Regions from separate parts of the Kitasatospora terrestris genome, predicted to be linked through region 3. Evidence: riboswitches for the same ligand, from Rfam matches in the RefSeq annotation. Region 3 holds a riboswitch; each other region holds the start of a gene.
What was found. A riboswitch is a leader RNA that binds a small molecule or an ion and turns the genes downstream of it on or off. The one in region 3 is predicted to bind cyclic di-AMP.
Positions count from the first base shown of each region.

Region 1: another riboswitch for cyclic di-AMP. It lies ahead of ABEB06_RS29165 (glycoside hydrolase family 16 protein); the one in region 3 lies ahead of ABEB06_RS22720 (transglycosylase family protein).
Region 2: another riboswitch for cyclic di-AMP. It lies ahead of ABEB06_RS13275 (M23 family metallopeptidase); the one in region 3 lies ahead of ABEB06_RS22720 (transglycosylase family protein).

Region 1 is NZ_BAABIS010000001.1:6,357,107-6,364,899, reverse strand. It holds gene aceB (malate synthase A) at 1-1,441, opposite strand, end outside; gene ABEB06_RS29180 (IclR family transcriptional regulator) at 1,633-2,427, shown strand; gene ABEB06_RS29175 (antibiotic biosynthesis monooxygenase) at 2,548-2,862, opposite strand; gene ABEB06_RS29170 (hypothetical protein) at 2,939-3,409, shown strand; gene ABEB06_RS29165 (glycoside hydrolase family 16 protein) at 3,410-4,732, opposite strand; cyclic di-AMP (ydaO/yuaA leader) riboswitch at 4,736-4,915, opposite strand; gene ABEB06_RS29160 (esterase/lipase family protein) at 5,054-6,319, opposite strand; gene ABEB06_RS29155 (guanyl-specific ribonuclease) at 6,533-6,928, shown strand; gene ABEB06_RS29150 (carbohydrate binding domain-containing protein) at 7,134-7,793, shown strand, end outside.
Region 2 is NZ_BAABIS010000001.1:2,877,059-2,884,851, reverse strand. It holds gene ABEB06_RS13290 (GNAT family N-acetyltransferase) at 1-135, opposite strand, end outside; gene ABEB06_RS13285 (SpoIIE family protein phosphatase) at 261-1,493, shown strand; gene ABEB06_RS13280 (hypothetical protein) at 1,831-2,049, shown strand; cyclic di-AMP (ydaO/yuaA leader) riboswitch at 2,337-2,495, shown strand; gene ABEB06_RS13275 (M23 family metallopeptidase) at 2,498-3,472, shown strand; tRNA gene ABEB06_RS13270 (tRNA-Gly) at 3,615-3,685, opposite strand; tRNA gene ABEB06_RS13265 (tRNA-Pro) at 3,854-3,927, shown strand; gene tig (trigger factor) at 4,133-5,530, shown strand; gene ABEB06_RS13255 (ATP-dependent Clp protease proteolytic subunit) at 5,733-6,362, shown strand; gene ABEB06_RS13250 (ATP-dependent Clp protease proteolytic subunit) at 6,409-7,071, shown strand; gene clpX (ATP-dependent Clp protease ATP-binding subunit ClpX) at 7,374-7,793, shown strand, end outside.
Region 3 is NZ_BAABIS010000001.1:4,908,117-4,915,909, reverse strand. It holds gene ABEB06_RS22740 (Ppx/GppA phosphatase family protein) at 1-292, opposite strand, end outside; gene ABEB06_RS22735 (DUF501 domain-containing protein) at 295-930, opposite strand; gene ABEB06_RS22730 (FtsB family cell division protein) at 945-1,394, opposite strand; gene eno (phosphopyruvate hydratase) at 1,471-2,757, opposite strand; gene ABEB06_RS22720 (transglycosylase family protein) at 2,942-3,655, opposite strand; cyclic di-AMP (ydaO/yuaA leader) riboswitch at 3,659-3,802, opposite strand; gene ABEB06_RS22715 (cytochrome P450 family protein) at 4,007-5,257, opposite strand; gene ABEB06_RS22710 (SDR family NAD(P)-dependent oxidoreductase) at 5,412-5,828, shown strand; gene ABEB06_RS22705 (nucleoside triphosphate pyrophosphohydrolase) at 5,925-6,917, opposite strand; gene ABEB06_RS22700 (SurA N-terminal domain-containing protein) at 7,434-7,793, opposite strand, start outside.

The DNA of each region.
Region 1 (7,793 bases), 1.4 Mb from region 3:
CGTTGTGGATCCACTGCCAGATCTGCGAGCGGGAGATCTCGGCGGTGGCGGCGTCCTCCATCATGTTGAAGATGCCGACGGCGCCGAGGCCGCGGATCCAGGCCTCGATGTAGCGGACGCCGACCTGGACGGCGTTGTGCAGGCCGGCCTCGGTGCAGGTGCCGCCGGCGCCGGCGATGTCGAGGAGCTGCTCGGCGGTGACGGGCTCGGCGGGGCCGGGGTTGTCCTTCTGGTTGGGGCGCTCGCCGAGGACGGCGTCGAAGGAGGCGCGGGCGACCGGGACGAGGTCGGGGTGGGCGACCCAGGAGCCGTCGAAGCCGTTGCCGGCCTCGCGGTCCTTGTCGGCCTTGACCTTCTCCAGGGCGGCGGCGTTGACCTCGGGGTCCCTGCGGGAGGGGATGAAGGCGGCCATGCCGCCGATGGCGTGGGCGCCGCGGCGGTGGCAGGTCTGCACCAGCAGGCGGGTGTAGGCGGCCATGAACGGCGAGGCCATGGTGACGGTGTTGCGGTCGGGCAGGATGTAGTGCTCGCCGGCGTCGCGGAAGTTCTTGACGATGGAGAACAGGTAGTCCCAGCGGCCGGCGTTGAGGCCCGCGGCGTGCTCGCGCAGTTCGTAGAGGATCTCCTCCATCTCGAACGCGGCGGTGATGGTCTCGATCAGCACGGTGGCGCGGATGGTGCCGTGCGGGATGCCGAGTTCGGCCTGGGCGTGGGTGAAGACGTCGTTCCACAGCCGGGCCTCGAGGTGGCTCTCGGTCTTCGGCAGGTAGAAGTACGGGCCGGAGTTGGGGTCCTCGGGGCCGCGGGCGAGCAGCCGGGCGGCGTTGTGGAAGAAGTACAGGCCGAAGTCGAAGAAGGCGCCGGCGACCGGGGTGCCGTCGACCAGCAGGTGGTTCTCGTCGAGGTGCCAGCCGCGGGGGCGGACCACGACGGTGGCGAGCTGGTCGGCGGGCTTGAGGGTGTAGGCCTTGCCCTGGGGGGAGGTGAAGTCGATCCGGCCCTCGTAGGCGTCGATCAGGTTGATCTGGCCGGAGACCACGTTCTCCCAGGTGGGGGCGGTGGCGTCCTCGAAGTCGGCGAGCCAGACCTTGGCGCCGGAGTTGAGGGCGTTGATGACCATCTTGCGGTCGGTGGGGCCGGTGATCTCGACCCGGCGGTCCTGGAGGGCGCGGGGCGCCTCGGCGACCTGCCAGTCGCCCTCGCGGACGGCGGCGGTGTCGGGGAGGAAGTCGAGGGTGCCGGCGGCGGCGATCTCGGCCCGGCGGGTCTTGCGTCGGGCCAGGAGTTCCTGACGGCGGCCCTCGAAGGCGCGGTGGAGGCCCACGACGAAGGCGACGGCCTCCGGGGTGAGCACCTCCTCGGCGCGGGGGACGCGCGGACCGGCGACAGTGACGACCGGGGCGGCGGGGGCAGCGCCGAGTGGTCCCTGATCTGCAGCCATGGGCAGGACACTCCTTGGACGGTTGTGATCGCTCGGGATGTTCCGGTGGGAACTTCCCGGATCCGAACCCTGCCTACCGGCGGGTTCTGTTCTGTAAGGTGGAGACTAGTTTCCGCGATACAGAATTTCAACGGTTTGTTGAGCTAGATCGCAGGGACTCTACTCCTCCTCCGACAGTGAAGGGAACGCCGGTGGTCAGCACCCCCGCCACAGCTCCGACAGGCAACGACCGCGCGGGCGGCGGCGTGCAGTCGGTCGAGCGCGCCTTCCTGTTGCTGGAGGCGCTGGCCGACTCGGGCGGCATCGCCACCCTGAGCGAGCTCTCCACCACCTCCGGCCTGCCGATGCCGACCATCCATCGCCTGATCCGTACCCTCGTTCAGCAGGGCTATGTCCGGCAGGACACGGCGCGCCGGTACACGCTCGGCCCGCGGCTGATCCGGCTCGGCGAGACGGCCGGCCGACTGCTCGGCAGCTGGGCCCGCCCGTACCTGACCGAGCTGATGGAGGCCACCGGCGAGACCGCGAACCTGGCCGTCCTGGAGGGTGGCGAGGTGGTGTACGTCGGGCAGGTGCAGTCCCGCCGCTCGATGCGGATGTTCACCGAGGTCGGCCGCCGGGTGCAGCCGCACTGCACCGGCGTGGGCAAGGCGCTGCTCGCCCAGCTGCCCGAGGAGGAGGCCAGGGCGCTGCTCGGCACCGGCCCGCTGCAGGCGCACACCGCGTACACCGTGACCGACCCGCAGGACCTGATCGCCCAGCTGGGCGCGGCCCGCGAGTCCGGGTACGTGGTGGACGACCAGGAGCAGGAGATCGGGGTGCGCTGCATCGCGGTCGCGGTGCCGGGCGCGCCGACGCCGACCGCGCTGTCGGTCTCCGGCCCGGAGGCGCGGATCCGCGCGCTGGAGGCGCAGGCGGACAGCGCGGCGCTCGTCCCGGTGATGCGTCAGATCGCCTCCCGGCTCGGCGAGGTGCTCGCGCCGTAGCGCGGACGGCGTGCCGTAGCACGGACGGCGTGCCGTAGCGCGGACGGCACGACGCAGCACGGACGGCGCGACGTAGCACGGACGGCGCGACAGGACGGACGGGACGGGGCGCCGACCGTGTCAGTTGGACAGGTCGAGGTCGCCGACCTGGGCGACCGTCACCTCGAAGACGGCGAGCACCGGATCGGCCCCGGCCTCGCGGAACAGGCGCGGCGCGGCGGCGGTCTTGGGGTCGGCCCGGACGGCCTCCAGGGTGGCCAGGTCGCGCCACAGGCTCTGGATCCGCCAGTGCCGGTCGCCGCCCTTGAGCAGCTCGGTGCGCAGCAGCCCCTCCGGCAGCGGGCCGGCCACCAGCTGCCGGTACGCCTCGACGAACGCGGTCTCCCGTTCGGCCGCGACCGCGCCGCTCACCTCGCTCAACACGCGACCAGTCATCGTGTCCACCTCCGCTCGACAGGGCGTGCGCCACTACTGTGAGTATGCAGGCGGGTGCCGACAGTGGGAGTGGAGCATGGCCGTGCGGGTGATGCGGGCGCTGGTGGTCGCGGCGGTGGCGGCCGCGGCTGCCCTGGGGACGACCGGGACGGCGGCGGCGCCCTCGCACGCGGACCTGCAGGTGGTCCGGCTCGATCCGGACCCGGCCGCGCCCGGCGGGCTGACCACGGTGCACGCCTTCGTCGCCAACGGCGGACCGGACCGGACGGCCTCGCCGTTCACCGTGCTGGTCGACCTGCCGGCGGGCTTCACCGCCGAGGGCCCGTTCTTCCCGGACGGCTGCGCCGTCTCGCTCGCCGGCCACCTGGTCCGCTGCACCTTCCCGGCGGGACTGCCGGCGCTGCGGACGGCGACCGCGCTGATCCCGGTCCGGGTGGACGCGCACGTGCCCCCCGGCACGAGGGCCGAGGGGCGCGTACGGGTGACGGGCGCGGACGACGCCGATCAGCGGAACGACCGGACGGCGTTCACGCTCACCGTGAGCTGACTAGCGGTAGACGCGCACCCAGTCGGCGGCGAAGCTGATCGGCGCGGAGCCGGACGCGGCCGGGTGGTACTGGCCGGCGCTCAGCGACAGGTTGAGGATCAGGTACGCGGACCAGCCGGTGCCGACCCCGGTGCCGTCGGAGAACACCTTCTTGCCGTTGACGTACCAGTCGACCGAGTCGGCGCCGTAGTAGGTGCCGATGGTGACCCACTGGTCCTTCGCGATGGCGCTCGCGTCGGTGTAGTACTTCGAGCCGGACTTGACGTGGTTGGTCAGCTCCAGCAGGTTCGGGTTGTCCGGGTGGTACTCGAAGGAGTCGATCTCGCCGTTGCCGTTCTTCCAGGTCCACAGGGCGGGCCAGGCGCCGGTGCCGGCGGGCAGCTTGACCCGGGTCTCGGCGTAGTCGCCGGTCTTCACCTGGAAGCCCTGGGAGGAGTACTCGGTGGTGAGCAGGCCGGTGTCCCAGGCCTGCTTGCCGTTCTCCAGGGTGTGGCTGGACGGCTTGGCGGTGAAGGTGGCGACGCCGCCGGAGACCTGGACGCCGCTGGTGGTCAGCCAGTCGAGCTTGTTGTCGTCCGGGTTGTGGTTGCCGTAGCGGTAGGCGCTGGACTTGTCGCCGGTCCACTTGGAGCCGTACGCGATGGCGCTGTCGAACTCCTCGGACCAGGTCAGTGCCTTGCCCGGGATCGGCGAGCCGGTGGCCGCGGCCGGGGTGGTCGGCGCGGTCGTCGGCGTGGGGGCGGCCGTGGGCGTCGGGGTCGGCGTCGGCGCGGGGGTCGGCTTGACGGTGGGGGCGGGCGCCGGGGCCGGGGTGGCGGCGCCGGCGGCGGCCACGGTGAGGGTGCGCGAGGGCAGGTTGTGCCAGGCGTTCGCCGAGTCCTGCCAGAAGCCGAACTGGGTGTAGGTGCCGGCCGGCAGGGTGCGGGCGGCGCTGGTGAAGGTGGTGCCGCCCGGGCAGATCTGCACGTTGCTCGCGTTGCCGGGGAAGTCCAGGTTCCGCCCGGCGGCGTCGCGCACGCCGACGCCGAGCGTCTTGGCGGTGAAGCAGGACGAGGAGTGGACGGTCAGCGAGGCGGTGGTCGGGACGGCGGCGGTCATCGACTCCGGGGCGAGGCGGTCCTGGGTGACGGTCGCGGCGGTGGACGTGGTTCCGGCAACGGTGGCGGTCGTGGGGGCCGCGGTCGTCGGGGCGTTCCAGACGGACGGGGTGGTCCAGGCGGACGGGTTGAACCAGGCGGCCTGGGCGCTGCCGGCGAGCGGCGCGCCGATCAGGGCGGCGGCACCGGCGACGGCGCCGATGCGGGCAGGACGGGAGAGGCGCATGACGGGGTTCCTCCGCGACGCCTGCGAGGTGAGCTGTCGGGTTCGGGCCCTGAGGCGGCCCGGCCGCGCGTGCGTGCGGCTTCACCCCTAGCCGTGTCCGGCCGTCCCGGAGGGAGCGGAGGGCATGGCGACGTACCTGTGGGTCCCCCGCTCCTGTCCAGTGGTGGTCAGCGAAAGCCCCCGGCGGGTGGACAGGATTCGGCGTCCCGGCGGCGGCGTGCCCGGTGCGAGCACCCGAGCAGGCTAGACAGATTGTCGACAGAGCGACAACCGGCCCGGGAGAGACAAGCGTCACACCGCGGGCCGGCGGGATCGCCCTGGTCAGGTGAGCCAGGAGGTGATCTGCTGGACGGCGGCCGGGGCCCAGGCGAGCTCCATGTGGTTGAGGCCGCCGAGCAGCGCGGTGCCGCCGACGGTGGGGATGCCGGTGGTGTCCAGGGCGCTGGCCGTGAACACCAGGCCGTCGCTCGGGCCGCGGCCCTCGTTGAGGATCCCGGGGATGTCGGCCGAGCCGCCGGCCAGCAGGTAGCTGCGCACCGAGGCGGGGACGCCGGCCCGCTGCAGCGCGGCGATCAGCGACCCGGCGTCGATCGCGGCCTGGATGCCCTGGCCGGAGGTGTAGAAGCCCTGGCCGCCGTAGTAGGTGGTCCACCAGTCCTGGGCGGTGGAGTCGAGGCCGTACCGGCCGTCCCAGCGGGCGAGCAGCTGGCGCTGGCCGGGGAAGCAGTCGTACCCGCCGCTGGGCAGCACGCCGAGGCAGGGCTGCGCGGTGTAGCTGCCGTAGCAGGTCATGTACAGGTGCGGGGAGGGCGCGTTGGCGGTGCCGCCGCAGGCCGGCCAGGTGGCCGGCGAGAAGGCCCAGCCGTGGGCGTACGTGTAGTCCAGGCCGCCGTGCGGGCCGCCGAGGGTGATCAGGCGCCGGACGTCCCCGGCGTAGGCCCAGCCCCAGGACGGCCGGACCGAGGAGACGTACGCGCGGGCCGCGACCTCGCCCTTGCTCCAGGCGACCACGTCGACCTGGGTGACCCCCAGCCTGGCCCGGACCAGCGCGATCGCGTCGCCGACCGCCTGGGCCTGGAGCAGGTTGTCGCCCTGCTTGTGGGCGAAGCCGATCGCGAAGACCCGGTGGCCGGAAGCGGCCAGGCTCTGCGCCAGGCCGGTGGAGGGGCAACTGGCCGCGCCGCAGCTGCCGGTGGCGCCGGGGTCGGCCCAGGCCCGGTCGGCGTTGTCGTTGGCGCCGTGCACCAGCAGGACGGGGGTGGCGATCGGGCCGGTGTTCCAGCCGGTGGCGCTGTGGAGCAGGAAGCGGCCGGAATAGGGCTGCCGGACGCCGCCGAACCAGGTCAGCCGGGCGCCGTCCTGGTCGCCGCGGCCGTCCGGCGGGTACTGCTCGGCGCGGAAGCCGGTGGTGGTGTCCAGGTAGCGCTCGACCCGGTCCCAGCCGTTGCCGGGCGCGGTGAAGACGGCCTCCTGCGTGAGGTACGGGGGCGCGGCGGCGTGGGCGGAGACCGTGCCGACGCCGACGTCGAGCAGCAGCAGGGCGGCGGTGAGCAGGGCGGTGCACAGGGACCTGACGGGGTGGGGCATCAGGGGTCGCCTCCTCGGGGGCGGCAGGGTGGCGTGGAGTCAGGTCACGGTAGGCGCGGCGCGGCCCCGGACCCATGTGACAGGACCACACCGAGCGCTCGCTGCTGATGGCGGACCGCCACAAGTCCCCTGGGTTCCCGGCGAGTTACCCGAAGATGAAAAATTGCGGCAACGCCTTTCGCGCGGACCTGACAAGCCTCCACACTGACTCACATGCGAATCACTCTACGCGCGTTGAAGACCCGCGCCGCTTCCGTCGTCGCCGTCGGCGTGCTGACCCTGGCCCCGACCGCCGTGTTCGCCACCGACGCCCACGCCACCGTCTCCGGGAACGTGTGCCGCACCGCCCTGCCGAGCCAGGCCCGGGACACCCTGGCCCTGATCGACAAGGGCGGCCCGTTCCCCTACTCGCAGGACGGCGCCGTCTTCCAGAACAGAGAGGGCGTCCTGCCGGCCAAGTCCAGCGGCTACTACCACGAGTACACCGTGATCACCCCGGGCAGCTCCACCCGCGGCGCCCGACGGATCGTCACCGGCGCCGTCTACCACGAGGACTACTACACCTCGGACCACTACGCGACCTTCTACAAGGTCAACTGGAGCTGCTGACCCGAGCGCTTCTCCCCCGCCCGCCCGCCCCGCTTCCCCCGGGGCGGGCGGGCCCTTTTCGTCGCGGTCGGTCCGCGACTCTTTACGTGGCGTTGACGGCTCGGTACGCTCCCCGCAACATCTTGCAGGAACTTGCGCAAGAGGACCCTCATCCCCCACCCGACAGGCCGCGCCCCCAATCGCGGCCCGCCACGAGGAGTCCCCTGTGGACCATCGACCCCGCCGCGTGCGGCGGCGCCATCCGATCCTGGCCGTCCTCGCGGTCATCGCCGGCCTGGTCGCCGCGCTGCTGCCGGCCATCACGGCGCACGCCGCCACCACCGCCACCGTCTACTACAAGCCGGCCGCCGGCTGGACCGCCGTCAACCTCCACTGGGCCCCCACCGGCGGCGCCTGGACCACCTCGCCCGGCGTCGCCATGACGCCCGCCTGCACCGGCTGGTACAGCAGGACCGTCGACCTCGGCACCGCCACCGGCCTGCAGGCCACCTTCAACAACGGCTCCGGCACCTGGGACAACCGCGGCGGCGCCAACTACCAGCTCGGCAGCGGCATCTCGGCCGTCTCCGGCGGCACCGTCACCACCACCGACCCGTGCGCCGCCGCCACGCCCACCTCCGCCACCGTCTACTACTGGACGGCCACCAAGAACTGGTCCGCCTACTACCTGCACTGGGCGGCCACCGGCGGCACCTGGACCACCTCACCCGGCACGAGGATGGCGGCCGCCTGCACCAACTGGGTCAAGCTCACCGTCGACCTGGGGACCTCCCCGACCTGGCAGGCGACCTTCAACAACGGCGCCGGCACCTGGGACAACAACGGCGGCACCAACTACCAGCTCGGCACCGGCCTGATCACCGTC
Region 2 (7,793 bases), 2.0 Mb from region 3:
CAGTTCGCGCCACAGCTCCCGCTGCTGCGGCTCCTCCTCGGAACCGCCGAAGGCCAGCTCCAGCACACGGAACCAGCCGTCCCACTCCTCGGCGGCGAGCGGGCGCACGGACAGGTCGGGGTGGTGAGATGTCATACGCCACAGCTATCACCAGAACCCCCCTCAGTCGGCTGAAACCCGCTGAACAGCTCCCGGAACATCGCCGCCGACCCCGCCCACCCCGTCGACGGCACCCGCCCCGGTGGATAAGGTCGGACCCCATGGCCGGCAGCACGCAGGGCGACACGCCCCGGACGACTGCGACGGGCCCGGCCGGCAGAGCGGCGCGGGAGCCCGTGACGGCCCGGTGGCGCGCGAAGCTCTACCGGGTCCGTGTCCGCCTGCGCCGGACCGGCGTGGACTACTTCCGCGGCGACGGCGCCGACTGGCTCGCCTTCACCGCGCTGGCCCTCGCCGTCCCGCTGCTGGTCCTGGCCAACGTGCTCTTCCCGGACTGGTGCCCGCCCACCGCCCTGGTGCTGCCGGTCCTGGCCGGAGCCCTGCTGCTGCGCCCCGGCACCCTGGTGCTGCTCTACGCGGCCGCCGCGTTCGGGCTGATCGCCGAGTCGCTGATCCACACCGGCGAGAAGGTCGCCAGCGAACGCCCCGAGTCGTACGTCTACGGGGTCACCCCCGGCGCCGCCCTGGTGGTCGGCGCGGTCGGCATCGCCGGACTCCTGGTCGCCCAGTTCCGCCGCCGGGTCGGCGTGCCCTGGCGCGGCGGCTCCACCATGCTCTTCGACCTGCGCGAGCGGATCCGGGTGCAGAGCCGCGTCCCCGACCTGCCCGCGGGCTGGCACGCCGACATGGCGCTGCGCCCGGCCGGCGGCCAGTCCTTCTCGGGCGACTTCGTGGTCGCCACCCGCACCGGCAGCGGCCGCCGGGTGCTGGAGGCGGTGCTCGCCGACGTCTCCGGCAAGGGCATGGACGCCGGCTCCCGGGCGCTGCTGCTCTCCGGCGCCTTCGGCGGCCTGCTCGGCTCGCTCCCCGCGCACGACTTCCTGCCCGCCGCCAACGGCTACCTGCTCCGCCAGGACTGGGACGAGGGCTTCGCCACCGCCGTCCACCTGGTGCTCGACCTGGACACCGGCGAGTACGAGCTGCTCTCGGCCGGCCACCTGCCGGGCATGCACCGGCTGGCCGGGGCGGGCCGATGGGAGGTCAAGGAGGCCGAGGGCCCGCTGCTCGGGGTCTACGACGGCGCCAAGTTCGAGGGCGTGCGCGGCCGGCTCGGGCCGGGCGACCTGCTGCTGCTGTGCACCGACGGCATGGTGGAGCTGCCCGGGCGCGATCTCACCGAGGGCATGGACCGGCTGATGGGGGAGTCCGACCGGCTGGTCGCGGCGGCCGCCCAGACCGAGTCGGCCCGCGGCGGCGCGGCGACCCGGCTGATCGACACCGTCGCCAAGGACGTCAACGACGACCGCGCCGTCCTGCTGATCTGGCGCCAGTAGCGGTCCGGCGGCCGGCCCGTGGCCCGTGGGCGACCCGGTGTCAAGAGCGGGTGGTGATCTTCGGCCAAACCTGACGGCGCTTCGGACGTACCCGCTCCGGTGCGGTCGGCCTGCCCTTTTCTCTCCCGTCCCGGTGACGGCAACCGGCCGTCGACGGCCCGTCATATGCCTTCCGCTATCGTCTCGGACGGCGGAAACCGGTCTCAGATGGCAGGATCTTCCGACCGGTTGCCCGGCAAGTCCTTTACGGAGTCCGCACGAGCGACCACACTGAGTCCGGATGGACTGGTGGGGACACGGGGGGTAGGGGCCGGTTTCCGCCTCACGAACCCCCGCCATGAATCGAGGAAGTGAGTCCGGCGTGGCCTTCTCCGTCTCCGCCCTGGTCCTGTTCGGCATCATCATGGTGATCTTCATCCGCAACAAGCAGTTGAAGACCAGCCATGCCATCGTCGCCGCCCTGTTCGGCTTCATGGTGAGCCAGTCCACCGCGGCGCAGCCGATCCAGGACTTCCTGAACTCGCTCGCCAAGGCCATCTCCTCGATCGCGGGGTGAGCAGCGTCACCCGTGCGGTGACCGGGGGTGAGTGATCGCGTCCGAACGGTGCCGAATATGCCGCTGCGTTAATGGTTGGTGTACGTAGGGTCATGATCCCGTAAGCGCTCGGTCGGGCCGTGTGCGCGGGTGGTGACCTGCCGGTCCGTCAGCCCCGTCGGGACCTCCGTCCCGGCGGGGCCGACGCTTGCCACGGGTGCCCGGCGTCGGCTTTGCTTCACCGCAGCCCGGGCGGATCGTCCGGGTGGGCCACCGGGTGGAACGCCTAGTCCTGCCGCTGCCCGGTGCCGACCAGATAACCGTTCTCGGCAGGAGCGGGGGACCCACAGGTAAGTCGCCGTACCCGGAACACCGGGGACGGCTCGGGGTGAAGCCGTGCCTAGCGCGGCCGGGCAACTCTCGTCCGAACCCGACAGCTCACCTCGTAGGCGTCGGAGAGGAATTCTTCATGTCCGCGAACGGCAAGCACCGCAAGCCCCGCCTGAAGACCATCGTCCGCATCGCCATCGCCACCGGTGTCGCCGGTGCCGCGGTCGGCCTCCCGGTCACCGCCGCCAGCGCGCACGGTACCGGCCACGCCCACGAGGGCCACCGCGCCCCGGCCGCCGCCGCCGCCGAGACCCCGGCCGTCGCCGCCACCCCGGCCGCCGACACCGCTCCGGCCGCCGCCGCGTCGCACGACTACTCGGTCGTCGCCGGCGACACCCTGTCCAAGATCGCTTCCGCCCAGCACGTCGACGGCGGCTGGGAGAAGCTCTACCAGGACAACCACTCGGTCATCGGCTCCAACCCGAACCTGATCTACCCGGGCCAGAAGCTGACCGTCGGCGGTGCCGCCGCGGCCGCTCCGGCCGCCGCCCCGGCCGAGCAGCCGAAGCAGCAGACCGCTCCCAAGCAGCAGTCCGCGCCGAAGCAGACCCAGCAGTCGACCACCACCTCGACCGCGAAGAAGGCCACCCCGAAGGCCGCCACCGGCTCGTCGACCCCGGCGTCCTCCGCCGCGGCGTCCTCCAACGCCTCCGGCTACGTCGCCCCGGTCTCCGTGCACCACACCACCGCGTGGCACGCGGCCGGCTCCAACTGGTCCAGCGGCTACCACACCGGCATCGACTTCCCGGTCTCCACCGGCACCAGCCTGAAGGCCGTCGCCGCCGGCACCGTGGTCTCCGCCGGCAACGGCGGCGCCTACGGCAACGAGGTCATCATCAAGCTGGCCGACGGCAAGTACGCCCAGTACGCCCACCTGTCGTCCATCTCGGTCTCGGCCGGCCAGAGCGTCTCCGCCGGTCAGCAGATCGGCCTGTCCGGTGCCACCGGCAACGTGACCGGCCCGCACCTGCACTTCGAGATCCGCAGCACCCCGAGCTACGGCTCGGACATCGACCCGGTCGCCTACCTGGCGGCGCACGGCGTCAGCGTCTGACCCCTGCGGTAGACGGCGCAGTCACCACACACGGCCCCGGCCGCCCCGCGAGGGGTGCCCGGGGCCGTGGGCGCACCCGGCCGGACCAGCGGGAACGGCAACGGCCCCGGCTGCCTGGGGCAGCCGGGGCCGTTCTGCGCGGAGCGGGTGACGAGAATCGAACTCGCGTGACCAGTTTGGAAGACTGGGGCTCTACCATTGAGCTACACCCGCATGGCCGCCGTCGGCGGCACAGCTCGCCCCCGGGCCGCCGAGGCGGTCACGAGGACGTCGCTAGCGTACCTGGTCGGGTCGGTGGAATGCACACCGCTTTCGCTCGTGCGGGCGCCGATATGACCACGGGCGGTGGACGGCCGACGTGTACTCTTCCTCTCGGCACCACGGGGTGTGGCGCAGGTTGGTAGCGCGTCCGCTTTGGGAGCGGAAGGCCGTCGGTTCGAATCCGGTCACCCCGACAGTGCGGCAGGGTCTCGTCCGGCGGGCGGGGCCCTGTTGTCGTACCGGCCGTCGGGCGGGTGCGCCCCCTGGTGCCCGTGGGGTACACAGCGGCTTTCGTGGTACCGGTAGGATGGGGCGTTGGCGGTAGTACGGAAGCCGAAATTCCCATCGCAGCTCCAACCGCCTATCGCCCTGACCGCAAGCCCCATAGGAGACCCCACCGTGAAGAGCGCCGTCGAGACTCTGAACCCGACCCGGGTTCGACTCACCGTCGAGGTGCCCTTCGAGGAGCTGAAGCCCAGCCTCGACGCGGCGTATCAGAAGATCAACCAGCAGGTCACCGTCCCGGGTTTCCGCAAGGGCAAGATCCCGAACCGCGTGATCGACCAGCGGTTCGGCCGCGGTGCCGTGCTGGAGGAGGCCGTCAACGACGCGCTGCCGCGCTTCTACACGCAGGCCGTCGACGAGGGCAAGATCGACGTCCTGGGCCAGCCGGACATCACCAACATCGAGGGTGTCGAGACCCTGGTCGACGGCGGTGACCTCAAGTTCACCGCCGAGGTCGACGTCCGCCCGGAGATCACCCTGCCGGAGTTCTCCGAGATCGAGGTCGTCGTCGACCCGATCGAGGTCTCCGACGAGGACGTCGAGAAGTCGCTGCAGCAGCTCCGCGAGCGCTTCTCCTCCGTGAAGGACGTCGAGCGCGCCGCCGCCGAGGGCGACGTCGTGGTCGTCGACCTGGAGGCCAAGGTCGACGGCGAGGTGCCGGAGGACGGCACCGCCACCGGCGTGAGCTACGAGATCGGCTCCGGCCGCCTGCTCGAGGGCATCGACGAGGCCGTGGTCGGCCTGTCCGCCGGCGAGTCCGCGACCTTCACCACCGAGCTCAAGGGCGGCACCCAGGCCGGCAAGAGCTCCGAGGTCACCGTCACCGTGACCACCGTCCAGGAGAAGGAGCTCCCCGAGCTCGACGACGAGTTCGCCCAGCTGGCGAGCGAGTTCGACACCCTGGAGGAGCTCCGCGGCGACTCCCGCAAGCGCCTCGAGCGCATGAAGGAGTTCGACCAGGCCACCCAGGCCCAGGAGAAGGTCCTCGACGAGCTGCTGACCCGGGTCGAGATGGACTACCCGGAGAAGCTCCTCAAGGACGAGGTCGAGACCCGCAAGCACAACCTGGAGCACCACCAGCTGGAGCCGATGGGCCTGACCCTCGACACCTACCTGGCCTCCCAGGACAAGACCCGCGAGGCCTACGACGCGGAGACCGAGGAGCAGGCGAAGAAGGGCATCAAGACCCAGTTCGTCCTGGACTCGATCGTCGCCAAGCTGGAGCTGGGCGTGAACCAGGAGGAGCTCACCGAGCACCTCATCCGCCGTGCCGCCGGCTCGGGCCTCACCCCGGACCAGTTCGCGCAGCAGGTCGTCCAGGGCGGCCAGGTTCCGCTGCTGGTCGGCGAGGTCGCCCGCGGCAAGGCGCTGGCCGCCGTGGTCGAGTCCGCCAAGGTCACCGACACCAACGGTGAGGTCGTCACCTTCGAGGACGACGAGGACGAGACCGAGACCGCGGTGGAGGCTTCCACCGAGGAGGCTGCCGCCGCCGAGGAGACCACCGAGGCCTGAGCCTCGCCGTGACATCCGGCCGTGGGCCCGGACACCTCCTGGTGTCCGGGCCCACTGCGTTGTCCGGCCCTCACCCTGCGCTCACAGCGAACAGGTCTGCGTGAGGGATTCCGGGACCGGGCCTGCGCGTTAGGGTCCATAGACAGCGACACACAAGCAGATCGACTGAGCAGGTGGCTAAGTGACGTTCCCGCAGATGCAGATGCCTGGCCTGATGGCGCCGCACGCCGCCGCCGGCGACGTGCTCGGCGGCCTGGGCGACCAGGTCTACAACCGGCTGCTCAACGAGCGCATCATCTTCCTCGGCCAGCAGGTCGACGACGACATCGCCAACAAGATCACCGCCCAGCTCCTCCTCCTGGCCGCGGACCCGGAGAAGGACATCTACCTCTACATCAACTCCCCGGGCGGCTCCATCTCCGCGGGCATGGCGATCTACGACACCATGCAGTACATCAAGAACGACGTGGTCACCATCGCGATGGGCATGGCCGCCTCGATGGGTCAGTTCCTGCTGACCGCGGGCGCCAAGGGCAAGCGCTTCTCGCTGCCGAACGCCAACATCCTGATGCACCAGCCCTCCGCCGGCCTCGGCGGTTCGGCCACCGACATCAAGATCCAGGCCGAGCAGCTGCTCCGCACCAAGAAGCGGATGTCCGAGCTGATCGCCCAGCACAGCGGCCAGTCCTTCGACCAGATCACCGCCGACTCCGACCGTGACCGCTGGTTCACGCCGGAGGAGGCCAAGGCCTACGGTCTGATCGACGACATCATGCACAGCGCGGCGGACGTCCCCGGCGGCGGCGGCACCGGCGCCGGCCTCGCGGGCTGACGCAGGCAGCAGACCACAGACCGCACGCTTCGGAGGACCACAGAACATGAACATCCCCAGCCTGTCCGGTGCCAAGGCGCGCCTGGAGGACATGCGCGCCGAGGGCCGCTACATCGTGCCGCGCTTCGTCGAGCGCACCTCGCAGGGCATCCGCGAGTACGACCCGTACGCCAAGCTGTTCGAGGAGCGCATCATCTTCCTCGGCTCGCAGGTGGACGACGTCTCGGCGAACGACATCATGGCGCAGCTGATCTGCCTGGAGTCGATGGACCCGGACCGCGACATCTCGCTCTACATCAACTCCCCGGGCGGCTCGTTCACCGCGCTGACCGCGATCTACGACACCATGCAGTTCGTCAAGCCCGACATCCAGACGGTCTGCATGGGCCAGGCCGCCTCGGCCGCCGCGGTCATCCTGGCCGCCGGCACCCCGGGCAAGCGGATGGCGCTGCCGAACGCCCGCGTGCTGATCCACCAGCCGTACACCGAGACCGGCCGCGGCCAGGTGTCGGACCTGGAGATCCAGGCCAACGAGATCTTCCGGATGCGCGCGCAGCTGGAGGAGATGCTGGCCAAGCACTCCAACCGTCCGATCGAGAAGGTCCGCGACGACATCGAGCGCGACAAGATCCTCACCGCCGAGGAGTCGCTGGAGTACGGCCTGGTCGACCAGATCATCTCCACCCGCAAGACCTCGCTGAGCGACTGAGGCCGAGCGGCTCCGGGGCGGGGCGTACACACCGAGGAGTGACGTACGCCCCGCCCCGGGCCGTTCCGCCGGGCGGTTCGGCCCGGCACAATCGAGAGGGAGCGCGGGCGGTCCATGCCCGTACGACGGCATCTGTTCGGTATCAATTCGCCCAGGGCGTAGGGCAGAGCTGTCGAAGTCGGCGGAATTACCGGCTCGGCAGAGTACCGTCGGATAGCGAGACCGACCGCCGACGGCGCAGCCGGTCCACAGCACCAGGCCCCGGAACCCCCGCGGGGCCCCTGGCGAAGGGGAAGCACCTCGTGGCACGCATCGGAGACGGTGGCGACCTGCTCAAGTGCTCGTTCTGCGGCAAGTCGCAGAAGCAGGTGAAGAAGCTGATCGCCGGGCCAGGCGTGTACATCTGCGACGAGTGCATCGACCTCTGCAACGAGATCATCGAGGAGGAGCTCGCGGAGTCCTCGGAGGTCCGTTTCGAGGAGCTGCCGAAGCCCCGCGAGATCTACGAGTTCCTCGACCAGTACGTGGTCGGCCAGGACCTCGCGAAGAAGGCGCTGTCCGTCGCGGTCTACAACCACTACAAGCGCGTCCAGGCCGGGGAGAACGGCCGCGCCGGCAACGGCCGCGAGGACGCCATCGAGCTGGCCAAGTCCAACATCCTGCTGCTCGGCCCGACCGGCTCCGGCAAGACCCTGCTCGCCCAGACCCTGGCCCGGATGCTG
Region 3 (7,793 bases):
CGGTGAACTCGGCGGCGTTCTCGGCGTCCCGGGACGCGGAGGTGGCGACCATCCGGATCCGGTCCGGACCGACCCCGTGCTCGGCGATCAGCGCCGCGTACTCGCGGCAGGCGGCGAACGTCCGCTCCAGCGCCTCCGGGTGGAGCCGGCCGGTGCTGTCCACGCCCTGGCCCAGCCGGTTGATGACCATCCGGCGGTCCAGGTCGGTGATCGAACCGGTCTCCGGGTCCAGGTCCGCGATCAGCAGCCTGATCGAGTTGGTGCCGCAGTCGATCGCGGCCACGCGCGTCATGGTCAACTCTGCTCCTCCTCCGCCTGGCGCTTCTTCTCGGCGCGCTCGGCCGTCTTCTGCTGCTTGGCGGCGATCACGGCCGCGTGGTCCTCGCCCTTGGCGCGGTTCTTCAGGACCCGCGCACCCGCGGCCTCGACCTCGGCCGGGGAGACGCACGGGCCCTTGGCCCACCAGTCCTCCAGCATGCCGAGCGCCTCGTCGCCGAGCGGGTTCACGCCCTCGCCGGCGGCCAGCGAGTGGCCGACCAGCACGTGCAGGCACTTCACCCGGTCCGGCATGCCGCCGGCGCTCGGGAAGCCCTCCAGCACCTCGATCGCGTCCCGGCGGGCGATGTAGTCCTCGTGGGCGCGTCGGTAGGCGGCGGCCAGCTCCGGGTCCTCGGCGAGGCGGGCGGTCTGGTCCTTCATCACGCCCTCGGCCTCCAGGGTGCCGATCAGCGAGGCCGCCTTGGGGCAGGTCAGGTAGTACAGCGTGGGGAACGGCGTGCCGTCCGGCAGCCGGGGCGCGGTCTCCACCACGTCCGGGTTGCCGCACGGGCAGCGGTGCGCCACCGCGCGCAGGCCGCGCGGGACGCGGCCCAGCTGGGCCGCGATGGCGGCGATGTCGGAGTCGGGAACGGCAGCGGGTTCGTTGGTCATCAGCGGTCTGTCTGTCAGTGGGATGCGGGGGGTTCGGTACCCGGCTGGGCGGTGTCGGCCAGATCGACCGAATCCCAGAGCTCGGCGTACCAGGGCTTGGCGGCCTTCGGCCGGACACCGGCCACGGCACCGGCGGCGGGGGGCCGGCCGTCCGAAGTGGGCTTGGGGTCCACCGAGACGAACGGCGTCTCGCCCGGAAGCGCGTAGTGCAGCCGCTCGCGGGCCTGCGCCTTCACGTACTCCGGGTCCTGCCAGCGGGCCCGCTCGCGGCGCAGCTCCTCGACCTGCTGCCGGGCCTGCTCGGCCTTGGCGCGCTGCGCGGCGATCTCCGAGCGCTGGGCGATGAACTGCCGGGTGGGATACGCGAGTATCGCGATCAGCGAGCACAGGACGAGCACCAGCACGGTGGCGCGGCTGGTGAAGCGCGGCCGCGCCGCCAGCCCCGGGATCCTCCACTTGGCCATCTCGTACCCCTCCTGCACATGCCGGTGCCCCGGCCCCACCCTACGCGGTGGGAGCCGGGGCACCGGTCAGGCTGGCTCAGCCCTCGTGCTTGAAGCGGGGGAACGCCCCGCGACCCGCGTACTCGGCGGCGTCGTCGAGGATCTCCTCGATGCGCAGCAGCTGGTTGTACTTGGCGACGCGCTCGGAGCGGGCCGGGGCGCCGGTCTTGATCTGGCCGCAGTTGGTGGCGACGGCGAGGTCGGCGATGGTGACGTCCTCGGTCTCGCCGGAGCGGTGCGACATCATGCAGCGGTAGCCGTTGCGCTGGGCGAGCTCCACGGCGTCCAGGGTCTCGGTCAGCGAACCGATCTGGTTGACCTTCACCAGCAGCGCGTTGGCGGTGCCGGTCTCGATGCCCTGGGCCAGGCGGGCCGGGTTGGTGACGAACAGGTCGTCACCGACCAGCTGGACCTTGTCGCCCAGCTTGACGGTCATGGCCTTCCAGCCGTCCCAGTCCGACTCGTCCAGCGGGTCCTCGATGGAGACCAGCGGGTACGCGGCGACCAGCTCGGCGTAGTACTCGATCAGCTCGGCGGCGGAGAGCGCCTTGCCCTCGAACTGGTAGGCGCCGTCCTTGTAGAACTCGGAGGCGGCGACGTCCAGCGCGAGCGCGACGTCCTTGCCCGGCACGTAGCCGGCCTTCTTGATGGCCTCGGTGATGAGGTCCAGGGCCTCTCGGTTGGAGTCCAGGTTCGGCGCGAAGCCGCCCTCGTCGCCGAGGCCGGTGGACAGGCCGCGCTCCTTCAGGACGCCCTTGAGGGTGTGGTAGACCTCGACGCCCCAGCGGACGGCCTCCGAGAAGGACTCCGCACCGATCGGGGCGATCATGAACTCCTGGATGTCCACGTTGGAGTCCGCGTGCGAACCGCCGTTGAGGATGTTCATCATCGGGACCGGCAGGACGTGCGCGTTCGGGCCGCCCAGGTAGCGGAACAGCGGCAGGTCGCTGGCCTCGGAGGCGGCGTGCGCCACGGCGAGCGAGACGCCGAGGATGGCGTTGGCGCCGAGCGAGGACTTGTCCGGGGTGGCGTCCAGGTCCAGCATGGCCTGGTCGATCAGGCGCTGCTCGGTCGCGTCGTAGCCGACCAGCTCCGGGCCGATCTGCTCGATCACGGCGAGGACGGCCTTCTCGACGCCCTTGCCGAAGTAGCGGTTCTTGTCGCCGTCGCGGAGCTCCAGCGCCTCGAAGGCGCCGGTGGACGCGCCCGACGGGACAGCGGCACGGCCGGTGCTGCCGTCGTCGAGGCCGACCTCGACCTCGACCGTGGGGTTGCCGCGGGAATCGAGGATCTCGCGGGCTACGACGACATCAATGGACGGCACGAGGCATCTCCTAGCGGAAGCGGATGTGTAGTCGTTACGACCAGAGCCTAACCGTCCCGGGCTTCCGGTCCACGTTGACCTTCGTCCCGTCTCACCGTGTGGCGCGCTACTCGCCGGTAGTTCATCTGAATGCCCCGCAAAAGCGGGCACGCCGGACGGTCCGGAGTGCCCGCTCCCGCAGCCGTCAGAACGACAGGACCTGACCCGGCATGATCAGGTCCGGGTTGCCGCCGATCACCGGACGGTTGGACTCGTACAGCTTCTGCCAGCCGCCGGACACGTGCTGGGCGGCGGCGATGCCGGACAGCGTGTCACCGGGGCGCACGGTGTAGCCGCCGCCGGCGGCGGCCGGGGCCTGGGCGCCCTGCGGCACAACCCGGGGCGCACTCTGCGACGTCGCGCCCTGCGCCGCCGCCTCGGGGGTCGCGGTCTTCGGCGTCGCGGCCTTGGGCGTCGCGGCCTTCGGGGCCGCCGCGCGGGTCTCGGAGCGCGAGGCGGTGTCCGTCTGGGCCGACGACCCGCCCTTGGTCAGGCCCGCGCGCTTCGAGCAGACCGGCCACGCGCCGGGGCCCTGCGAGGCGAGCACCTTCTCGGCGACGGCGATCTGCTGCCCCTTGCTCGCCTGGTCGGCGCGCGGCGCGTACTGGCCGCCGCCGAACGACTTCCAGGTGGAGGAGCTGAACTGCAGGCCGCCGTAGTAGCCGTTGCCGGTGTTGATCGACCAGTTTCCGCCGGACTCGCACTGCGCGACCTTGTCCCAGACGGAGACCGGGGCGGCCTGGGCGCCGGTGGCGGTCAGCAGGGGCAGGGCCAGACCCACGCCCGCGACGCCCGCGGCGGCGATGGCCTTCTCGGCCTTGGTACTGCGACGGTGGCGGCCGGAACCGGTGAACAGCATGGCGAATCCTCTCCGCACGCCTGCGAGGTGAGCTGTCGGGTTCGGACCGGGAGGTGGCCCGGCCGCCGGGAAGGCGGCTTCACCCCAAGCCGTGGGGGACGGCGTCAAACCTGGTTCCCCCGCCCCTGTCCGGGTCGTTGTCGGATTCCCTGCGGCGCGGCGGACAGGATTCGGCGTTCCGCACCCGGGGCCCGCGGCTGCGAGCAGAGGGAGAGTAGGCAGATCCGACGATCAATCACAAGCTCATATCACCGGTATCACGCAAGAATTACGAAGCGTCACAACTCGGGTACGAACTATGCAGGTACGTCCGGTTTGATCCGCATTCAGCCCCCGCGACACGACGCGCCGTCAGGCGTGCACCGGAGTGAAGGAGACCGGCAGTTCGCGCAGGCCGCGCATGATCAGACCGCCCCGCCAGCGCAGTTCGGACGGGTCGGCGGCAAGACGCAGATCGGGCAGCCGGGTCAGCACCGTGGCGAGCGCCCGCTGCCCCTCGAGCCGGGCCAGCGGCGCGCCGATGCAGTAGTGGATGCCGTGCCCGAACCCCAGGTGCGGGTTGTCGGCGCGGGCCAGGTCGAGGGTGTTCTCCCCGGCGAACCGGGCCGGGTCGCGGTCCGCCGCCGCCAGCACCACCAGCACCGGGTCGCCGACCGGGACGTCCACCCCGCCGATGGACAGCGGCTGCGTCGCGAACCGCCACGTCGCCAGTTCCACCGGCCCGTCGTAGCGCAGCAGTTCCTCCACCCCGGTCTCCAACAGCCCGCTCTCGCCCCGGGCCAGCGACTCCTGCAGCAGCGAGCGCTGCCCCGGGTTGCGCAGCAGCGCGTACAGGCCGTTGCCGATCAGGTTCACGGTGGTCTCGAAACCCGCGAAGAGCAGGATGAACGCCATCGCGGCGGCCTCGTTCTCGGTGAGGTGCTCGCCGTGGTCGCTGGCCCGGATCAGCCCCGAGATCAGGTCGTCCCCGAGGTCCGCCCGCTTGCGGTGGATGAGTTCGGCCAGGTACGTGCGCATCCGCTTCACCGCCCGGCCGACACCCCCGCGTTGCCCCCCGTGGTGCCGGATCATCATCCCGGCCCAGTCCCGGAAGTCGTCCTGGTCCTCGGCCGGGACACCCAGCAGGTCGCAGATCGCGTAGATGGGTAGCGGGAACGCGAACTCGTGGATCAGGTCCGCCGAGCCGCGCTCCGCGAAGGAGTCGATCAGCCGGTCGGTGAGCTGCTGCACCCGCGGCTCGAACTCCGCCACCCGGCGCGGCGTGAACGCCTTCGACACCAGCCGCCGCAGCCGGGTGTGGTCGGGCGGGTCGATGTTCAGCAGGTGCGTCATCAGGTTCGCCTGGCGCTCGCCCGGGATGCCGACCCGGCCGCTGCGATGAGCATGCGCGTTGTGCTGCGCGGGGTTCTTGGAGAGCCGGCTGTCCGCGAGGGCCTGCCGCGCGTCCGCGTACCGGGTCACCAGCCACGCCTCCACTCCGCTCGGCAGGGTCGTCCGGTGCACCGGCGCGTGCTCGCGCAACCACGCGTACGCGGGGTACGGATCGGCGGCGAACTCCCAGGTGAAGAGCTCCGGGCGGGTGGTCTCGGGCGTGTGGGACATGCCTTGACGGTATCCGGTGCCCCGACCTGCGTGAGTCTGGTCACCTGGCGGGTAATCCCTGTTGCGGAGGGTCGTGGCGTGCCTACGATCCTCCGACAACCGTTGGTGGGCGGCGTGCGGACCGGCCACCGGGCGTCTCAAGGAGGAGCAGTCCATGCGGGTAACCGGGGCAGTGGTGGTCATCGCGGTGCTCGACGGAGGTTCGGGGGCGGAACTCGCCCGCCGCTTCACCGCCGCCGGCGCCGCCCGCCTCCTCATCGCCGACCTGCGGCCCGGCGTCGCCGAGGACCTCGCCACCGAACTCGACCGGCCCGACTGCCACGTCGTCGGCGTCTCCGGTGACATCCACCGCCCCAGCGACATCGCCGCGCTGGTCTCCACCGCCGTCAAGCACCTCGGCCCGATCGACCTCTTCGCGGTCGCCGGCCCCGACGGCGAGCGGATCGTCCAGCTCGCCGACCTCCCCGACCACCTCGACCCGCTCGCCGACCTCCTCGCCCTGCTCGGCGAGGCGATCGGCGAGGTCGTCCCGCAGCAGCGGCGCAGCCCGGAGCCGGCCGCCGTCGCCTAGCCCCCGGCCCCCGGCCCCCGGCGTCCCGCTCCCGGCATCCCGCTCCCGGCGCCCGGGGCCCCGGGGCTGCGCTGGTGACCGCAGCCCGGCGGGTCACTACGGGTTGAGGCCCTCGGCCTGTCGCACCGCGGCGCGGTAGCGGCGGGCGGCGGCCCGCAGGGCGGCGTCCACGTCCACGTCCGCGTCGTACGCGCGCTGGGCGATCGCGAGCAGCAGGTCGCCCGCCGACCGCTCGGTCAGCTCCGCCGGCAGCTCGTACGCGCCGTCCGGCACGCCCACGAAGTTGGCCCGCCGCACCCGGGAGACCAGCTTCGCCGCGTACGCGAGCGCCGGCAGCCCCGCCGGCACCCCGTCGAGCACCGACTCCCGCTGCTTCTCGGCCGCCTTCAACTGCTCCCAGTTCGCCTCGACCTGCGCCGCACCCGACGCCTCCACGTCACCGAAGACGTGCGGGTGCCGGTACATCAGCTTCTCCACGATGTCGCCGGCCACGTCGTCGATCGAGAACGGGTCGTCCGGGTGCTCCTCGGCGATCCGCGAATGGAAGAACACCTGGAGCAGCACGTCGCCGAGCTCCTCGCGCAGGGTCTCCCGATCCCCCTCCTCGATCGCCTCGACCAGCTCGAACGCCTCCTCCACCAGGTACTTCACCAGGCTCGCGTGCGTCTGCTCGGCGTCCCACGGACAGCCCCCCGGCGAACGCAGCCGGTCCATCACCGACGCCAGGTCGAGCAGCCGCGCACCCGGCAGGTCGTACGAGCCCGGCAGCACCTCGATCTCCGGCACCCGGCCCGCCTCCTCCACCGAGATCCGCGCCAGCGCGTCCGTCAGCCCCGGGTCACCGTCCGCACTGCCCAGCCACAGCACCGGCGCCGCCTCCACCAGCATCCGTGCCAGCGCCGGAGCGGAACCCCGCTCCACCACCTCCACCACGACGCCCGCCTGGCGGACGGCGGGCAGCTGCGGGTGCGAGGCGTCGCCCGCGAGGACCCGCGGCGCGGACCGCAACGCCTCCCACGCGGGCCAGGAGAGCAGCCCGGGGGCCACGCGGTGAGTAGTGGTGAGCAACGTCAGCTTCGGAGTGTCCACACCCCAGAACCTACCCGCTCCCCCACCAGCCGCCCGGCCCTCCGCGACCCCCGCCCACCATCCCCCGAGGACGCTCCGCGAGCTGGCTGCCGCCAAGCGCCTCCGGCGAGGCGCTGCGCGACGGCGAGATGCGCAGGGCGCCTCCGGCAAGGCGCTCCGCGAGCGGCACACGCCCGACGACCGCCTCCGGCGGGGACGCTCCGCGAACCGACTGCCGCCAAGCGCCTCCGGCGAGGCGCTGCGCGACGGCGGCATGCACGGGACGCCTTCGGCAGGACGCTCCGCGAACCGGCTGCCGCCAAGCGCCTCCGGCGAGGCGCTGCGCGACGGCGGCATGCACGGGACGCCTTCGGCAGGACGCTCCGCGAACCGGCTGCCACCAGACGCCTCCCGCAGGGCGCTCCGCGAGCGGCACACGCCCGACGACCGCCTCCGGCGGGGACGCTCCGCGAACCGACTGCCGCCAGGCCCCCGCAGGGCGCGCGTAGTGCCGGCCCGGCGGCGGGGGCGGAGGGGTCAGGCGGGGTTGGTGTTCTGGGGGAGCCAGGGGTCGACGGTGTCGGCGAGGCCGATCTGCTGGACGTCCCAGTGGCCGTAGCGGGGGTTGACCTGGATGTCGAGTTCGGTGCCGGCGGCCACCAGGGCCTTGCGGATGGCGGCGTTGCCGGCGTCGGTGCGGGGGTCCTCGCCCTGCGCGGCGGCGAGCTTCTGGATGCCGAGCTGCTGCCGGTAGAACGCGTCGATGCCGCCGCTCGGCACCGCCTGCCGGAGCAGGAGTTCCCGGGCGAGCTGGGCCTCCCCGCCGAGTGCCTTGGCGTCGGCGCTGCGCCCGTCGGCGATCTCCGTGTCGGTGACGCTGAGGCCGTGGTCGGTGAG